Regions from separate parts of the Streptomyces sp. JH34 genome, predicted to be linked through region 1. Evidence: riboswitches for the same ligand, from Rfam matches in the RefSeq annotation. Region 1 holds a riboswitch; each other region holds the start of a gene.
The links. Region 1 has a riboswitch for cyclic di-AMP ahead of LWJ43_RS07610 (M23 family metallopeptidase). Riboswitches for the same ligand answer to the same signal wherever they lie in the genome.
Positions count from the first base shown of each region.

Region 1 (2,189 bases):
GACGACGAACCCCTCGGACTCCAGGGTGCGCAGCGCCTCGCGCACGGGGACGCGGGAGACGCCGTACCGACGCGCGAGCACCTCTTCGGTGAGGCGGCTGCCCCGCTCGAAGACACCGGAGACGATGTCGTCACGGATTGCCGTGCATACCGAATGCGCTGGAATGCGCATGTCCGAACCTCCGCCTTAATCCCCGCGGAACGCGGCCGATCGACGCCTGTTCGGTGACTCTATTGCAACCGGCCGGAATTTCCGACGGCGGGGTGGAATCCATGGATATCTTTTGGCCGGGAACCACTTCCGCGAGGGCTTCGGCGCGCGTCCGGGCGGTGATGCGACGAAGGCCCCGGCGGATGCCGGGGCCCTTCGTCGTGTCCGTCGGACGCGGTGTCGTGTCGCGTGGGGTCAGACCTGGACGCCGTGGGCACGGAGGTAGGCGACGGGGTCCATGTCCGAGCCGTATTCGGGGCCGGTGCGGGCCTCGAAGTGCAGGTGCGGGCCGGTGGAGTTGCCGGTGGAGCCGGAAACACCTATCCGCTCGCCCGAGCCGACGCTCTGACCGACGGAGACGCCGATCGAGGAGAGGTGGCCGTACTGGGTGTACGTGCCGTCCTTCATCTTGAGCACAATGTTGTTGCCGTACGCGCCGCCCCAGCCGGCCTCGACGACCGTGCCGGCGCCGACGGCGACGACGGTGCTGCCGGACGCGGCCTGGAAGTCCACGCCGGAGTGGGTGCCGGAGGACCAGAGAGCGCCGCCGGACTGGTAGCCGGTGGTCACGTGGGAACCGGCGACCGGGAGGTGGAAGGCGTTCAGCCGGGCGCGCTCGGCGGCGCGGGCGGCACGGGCCTTCTCCTCACGGGCCTCCTTGGCGCGGGCCTCGGCCTTGCGCTTGGCCTCGGCCTTCGCGGCGGCCTTCGCCCTGGCTTCGGCGGCGGCCTTCGCGGCGACGTCGGCCTGGTGCTGCTGGGCCTTCGCCTGGGCCTCGATCTGAGCGGCAAGGGTGGTGTCGAGGGCGACGGTCTGGGTGAGGCCGGTGCTGCCGGCGGCGACCTCGGAGTCCGCGGCGAGGGCCGGGGAGGCCGTGGCGCCGATGACGCCGGTGGTGGCCAGGGCCGCGATGCCGGCGACCTTGGCGCTCTTGCGCGTCAGGCGGCTCGGGGCACGGTGCTTCCCGGTGGCACGGGTGAACGCCATGGAGGGGCTGATCCTTTCCTTCCTTCTCGCCTACCGGGTTAGCTGACGGGTTCGGAGCAGGAAGGTCTCCTACGGGCCACCGGGCCTCTGACGAGGCACGGAGATCCGATTCACCCCAGGGACTTCGTGGGTCCCCGGCTCCCCAGGCTCGCGCCTGACGGGGACTCGGCGATGGCTGTCCGGCGCCGCGGGCGCGGCAGTCGTCCGGCGGACAGCCCGGCCGACGCTAGAACGGGGCACTTTCCCTCACCAAACAGAAAGGGCCTTTTGTCGCACATCCCACAGGATGAATGCCGCTATAACACTTGAAACGGACACATGGCGGAACCCCGGCGACCGATGTCGCCGGGGTTCCGTCACGTCCGTTCCGTCAGCTCTCCGTCAGCCGCTGACGACCGACACCTCGCCGATACCCAGCGCCCTGACGGGCTCCGCGATCTGCGCGGCGTCCCCGACGAGGACGGTGACGAGCCGGTCGACGGGGAACGCGCTGACCACGGCGGCGGTCGCCTCGACCGTGCCGGTCCCGGCCAGGCGGGCGTACAGCTCGGCCTGGTAGTCGTCCGGCAGGTGCTGCTCCACCTGGTCGGCGAGCGTCCCCGCGACGGAGGCCGCCGTCTCGTACTTCAGCGGGGCGACGCCCACGAGGTTCTGGACGGCCGTCTCACGTTCGGCGTCGGTGAGGCCCTCGGACGCCAGGGTGCGCAGGACCTTCCACAGGTCGTCGAGCGCGGGACCGGTGGACTCCGTGTCGACGGAGCCGCTGATGGCGAGCATCGCGGCGCCGGCCGCCCCGGACGAGGACCCCGGTGCCGTCGAGCGCAGCACCTGTCCGAAGGCCCGGACACCGTAGGTGTAGCCCTTCTCCTCGCGCAGCACCCGGTCCAGCCGGGACGTCAGGGTGCCGCCCAGGCAGTACGTGCCGAGGACCTGGGCGGGCCACACGCTGTCGTGCCGGTCCGCGCCGATGCGGCCGATCAGCAACTGCGTCT
Region 1 is NZ_JAJSOO010000001.1:1,760,794-1,762,982, forward strand. Features, by position in the region: gene LWJ43_RS07605 (GntR family transcriptional regulator) at 1-171, opposite strand, end outside; gene LWJ43_RS07610 (M23 family metallopeptidase) at 406-1,197, opposite strand; cyclic di-AMP (ydaO/yuaA leader) riboswitch at 1,211-1,378, opposite strand; gene LWJ43_RS07615 (M16 family metallopeptidase) at 1,579-2,189, opposite strand, start outside.

Region 2 (2,189 bases), 170 kb from region 1:
GTCACACACCCGGGTGCCGGAGGCTTCGCCTGGTCCAGGACTCAGTAGGCCCCGAAGACGTTGTCGATCGAACCGTACTTGTCCGCGGCGTAGTTGCACGCGGCCGTGATGTTGGCGACCGGGTCGTAGCTGTCCATCGACGTACCGGGCACGTGGTAGGCCTGGAAGGTCGGGTCGATGACCTGGAGCAGCCCCTTGGACGGGACACCGTTGATCGCGTTGATGTCCCAGTCGTTGATCGCCTGGGGGTTGCCCGCGGACTCACGGATGATGTTGCGGTGGATGCCCTCGTAGGTGCCGGGGATGCCGTGCTCCGCCATGACGGCGAGCGACTCCTTGATCCAGCCGTCGAGGTCGTTCGTGTAGCTGACCGGCTCGGCGGCGGGAGTGGCCTCGGTGGCGGCAGGGGCGCCCTCCGCGGCCAGGGAGGTGCTCGTGCGCTCAGAGCGGTCGGCGCGGTCAGCGCTCTTGTCGGCACGGTCGGAGGAGGCGGATGCCTTGGATTCGGCCTTCTCCGCCTTGTCCGCCGACTTGTTGCCGGCCTTGGCGCCGATGGTCAGCTTCAGACCGGGGTGAATCAGGTCCGGGTTTCCACCGACAGCCTTCTGGTTGTCCTCGTAAAGGGCCTTCCAGCCACCGTTGACGGAATGCTCACGAGCGATCTTGGCGAGGGTGTCACCCAAGATCACGGAATAGCTGGTCGACTCGGACTTCTGCGCGGCAATTCCCTTGCCGGTCGCGGCAGTCGACGTCACAGCCTTTGCGACGGCGGGCGACTGGGCCGGGGCCGCGAAGGCGCCGGTCGCACCGATCAGAGGGAGGGCCAGGGCAGCTCCACCCGTGGTCACGGCGATGATGCCGCGTGTGAGCGAACTGGTCCTGAAACGACGGTGCTTACCGTTTTCGGGCATGCTGATTTCCTCTCCGTCGCCTGCGAAGTGAGCTGTCGGGTTCGGGCTGGAGATGCCCGGCCGCACGCGAATGCGACTTCACCCCGAGCCGCTCCGGAAACCGGATCGGCGCTTACTTGGGTCCCCCGCTCCTGCCGTACGAGAAGTGGTCGGGTAATCGGGCGGCGGCAGGATTCGGCGTTCCGCCCGGAGTGATGGTGACCGTAGGCGAGAAATAGGGAAAGGAACAAGCCTGGTTCGGTGATCAAAATTCATTCGCAAGATCAATTCACGGGAATTCATGTAATCCACCGCACACCGCGCCGACCGGTTCTCTTGGCGCAGAAGGGAACCGACCGCCGCTCCCGGGCGTCAGGGCGGCATCAAGTGACCCTGGTCACGGAGTCCGATTCGGGCGATTTGCTCCAGAGCGAAGCGGTTCAGGTCACACGAAATGGCCTTTTATGGATTACAGGATCAAATTCTAAAAACGTATCAAAACGGGCATGCGACTTGTGGGTGGGACCGTCGCGCATACCTGGAACGCCGACGTGGAACCGATCCGCCATGACTGAGAACCCCCACACCTCGGCCCCGCGGATCACCGTCCTGCCCGTCCAGCCCGGGGACCCGCCCTTCCGTGTCGTGGAGATCGACGGCGAGGTCATCGGGAGCGCCACCGCCATGACGGACGTGCTGATCGCCGCCGCGACAGCCGGCATCCCGGTCCACGATCTCGACGACCCGGCCGCCGTCCGGTGGGTGGGGGGCGGCAAGCTCCGCTGGAAGCCGCACTGAGCGGACCGCAGGAAGGCGCCGGCCCGGTGCCGCGCTCCCGGGGCGGACCGCGCCGGGGCACTCGGCGCCCGGATGCCCGGATGCCCGGGACGGACGTTGGCGCGGCTGGTAGAAGGCCGGGGAGCGACGGTCGCCGGGGCCGACCTCCACCGGGGAGAAGGCGAAGGCGGTCCGGACCGGCGCACTTCGTGTCCGGGGACGCCTTCGCCGCCCGTCGTGGAGCCGACGGGCGGCGAAGGCGTGTACGACGTGCGGGGCGGCGGGACGGCCGTCCGGGTGCCGGTGCGCGTCGTACGCCGCGCCGGGACGCTGCTCTGCTCGGGGCTTTCCACGGTGCGGTCCCTGTCCTGAACCGCGCGGGGATGTGCTCCGCAGCAGCAGGATCTGCTCCCCCGGTCCGCAGGACCCGTCCGGCCCGCCCGGTACGCCGGGCGGGCCGCTCGCGTCAGTCCTGGATACGGATGGCGAGGGCGGGGCAGACGGCTGCGGCCTGCTGGACGT
Region 2 is NZ_JAJSOO010000001.1:1,592,882-1,595,070, forward strand. Features, by position in the region: gene LWJ43_RS07025 (transglycosylase SLT domain-containing protein) at 42-911, opposite strand; cyclic di-AMP (ydaO/yuaA leader) riboswitch at 914-1,073, opposite strand; gene LWJ43_RS07030 (hypothetical protein) at 1,458-1,688, shown strand; gene LWJ43_RS07035 (hypothetical protein) at 1,905-2,039, shown strand; gene LWJ43_RS07040 (ferredoxin) at 2,134-2,189, opposite strand, start outside.
Region 2: it holds a riboswitch for cyclic di-AMP, as region 1 does, so the genes downstream of both, LWJ43_RS07025 (transglycosylase SLT domain-containing protein) here and LWJ43_RS07610 (M23 family metallopeptidase) in region 1, are expected to answer to the same signal.

Region 3 (2,189 bases), 1.7 Mb from region 1:
CGATCACTGATCTGCTCACCCTGGTGACCGTCGCCGCGCTCTCCCTCGTCATCAACCGCGTCGTGCGCCGCGGGAACGAGCAACTGGCCTCGGCCAGGGTCATCGCGGAGACCGCGATGCGCGCGGTGCTGCCGAAGCCCGAGGACCGGATCGGCGGGATGCTGGTCGCGGCGCGGTACGAGGCGGCCCAGGCGGACGAGTTCGTCGGCGGCGACCTGTTCGCCGTCGCGGACACGCCGCACGGGGTGCGCCTGGTCGTCGGGGACGTCCGGGGCAAGGGGCTGGACGCCGTGGCGGCGGTGGCCGTGGTGATCGGGGCGTTCCGGGAGGCCGCCGAGCAGGAGAGGTCGTTGGAGGGGGTGGCCCAGCGGCTTGAGCGGGCGCTGGCCCGGGAGGGCTCGCGGCGGGGCGGGCTCGACTCCATGGAGGGGTTCGTCACCGCCGTCCTGGCGGAGCTCCCGGTCGGCTCGGACACGCTGCGGGTCATCAACCGCGGACACCCGGAGCCGCTCGTGCTGCACCCGGACGGGGCGCTCGAGGTACTGGCGCCGACCACGCCCGCCCTGCCCCTCGGGATGGGGCTCGGCGCGTGGCCCGACCGTTCCGACGAGTGGACCCTGCCGGCCGGGGCGATGTTCCTGGCGTTCACCGACGGGCTCTCCGAGGCGCGGGACGGGGCGGGGGTCTTCTACGACCCGGCGGACCGGCTGCGCGGCCGGCTCTTCCCGGGGCCCGAGGAGCTGCTGTCCGCGCTCACCGACGACGTACGGCTGCACACGGGCGGACGGTCGACGGACGACCTGGCGCTGCTCGCCGTGGCCCGTCCGGCGAGGGGCCAGCAGGGGCGCCGGACCACCGTGAAGATCGTGCGGCGGGACAGTGAATGACCGGTCGCGACGGTCGGTAGTCGAAGGACCCCGCTCCGCATAACATTTGACGCACCGTCAGAAAGTGGCGGCCGGATCATGCGCACGCAACTCGCCCGTTTGCGCCCGTTTGACCCCTGTAAGTCCAGGCCAGGGGCGTGAACGATCTGTGGGAACAGCTTGGAATCGGACCCGGGTGTCTATTAACGTTCGATAACGCAGCGCGGTTGTACCCGCCGTCGCAAGAGACGGCACCGTGCGCAGCGCCGAATTCCGCAAGGGAACCGGGGAACCACCTACATGGGGTGAATCGGACACCTGTGTCTCGTGAGGGACGAAGGGGTCCGTAGGAGACCTTCCTGCTCCGAACCCGTCAGCTAACCCGGTAGGCGAGAAGGAAGGAAAGGAGTGCGCCCACGTGGCGTCCAATCAGCCTGCCCCCGAGGCCCCGTCACCCTTCAGGACCGACAGCTTCGGTGATGAGGGCAGGACTTGGGAGGAATGGAACCCCACCGAGGAGTCCATCCGTCCCGTACGCGGCCGGCATCGCGTAGCCAAGCAGCGCGGCCTCGCCCGTAGCTCCACCGTCCTCGGCGTCGGGGTCATCGCGGCCGTCGGCGCGGGTGGCATGGCCACCGCGCAGAGCAAGCCCCCGGTCTCCATCTCTCTTCCCGATTCCATCGCGGACAATCTTCCTGACGCCAAGTCCCTGCCCGGCGTGGGTGCGTTCATGTCCGGCGACTCCGACTCGGACCACGAGACGGTCGCCGCGGCCTCCCCCCTCACCACTGCGGGCATCACCGCAGCCGAGGCGGAGACGGGGACCACCGACGCGGGCGAGGCGCTGCGCGCCCGGATCCTCCAGCAGGCCGAGCAGCAGCAGGCCGGAGCCGACGCCGAGGCCAAGGCCGCGGAGGAGAAGGCCGCGGTCGAGGCGGCCGCGGCCCAGGCGGCGAAGCAGCAGAGCGTGGCCGAGGCCGAGGCAGCCGCCAAGAAGAAGGCGGCCGAAGAGGCGGCGAAGAAGAAGGCGGAGGCCGAGCGCCTCGCCAAGCTCGCAGCCAGCTACGCCGTCCCGACCTCGTCGTACTACATCAGCTCGACCTTCGGTCAGGCCGGTTCGATGTGGTCCTCCGGCCACCACACCGGGCTGGACTTCGCGGCCCCGACCGGGACCCCGGTCAAGGCCGTGCACAGCGGCACGGTGAAGTCGGCCGGCTACTCCGGTTCGTACGGCTACCGCACGGTCCTGGAGCTCGACGACGGCACCGAGGTCTGGTACTGCCACCAGTCCTCGATGGACGTGACCGCGGGCCAGAAGGTCAC
Region 3 is NZ_JAJSOO010000001.1:3,447,179-3,449,367, reverse strand. Features, by position in the region: gene LWJ43_RS15265 (PP2C family protein-serine/threonine phosphatase) at 1-887, shown strand, start outside; cyclic di-AMP (ydaO/yuaA leader) riboswitch at 1,121-1,273, shown strand; gene LWJ43_RS15260 (M23 family metallopeptidase) at 1,285-2,189, shown strand, end outside.
Region 3: it holds a riboswitch for cyclic di-AMP, as region 1 does, so the genes downstream of both, LWJ43_RS15260 (M23 family metallopeptidase) here and LWJ43_RS07610 (M23 family metallopeptidase) in region 1, are expected to answer to the same signal.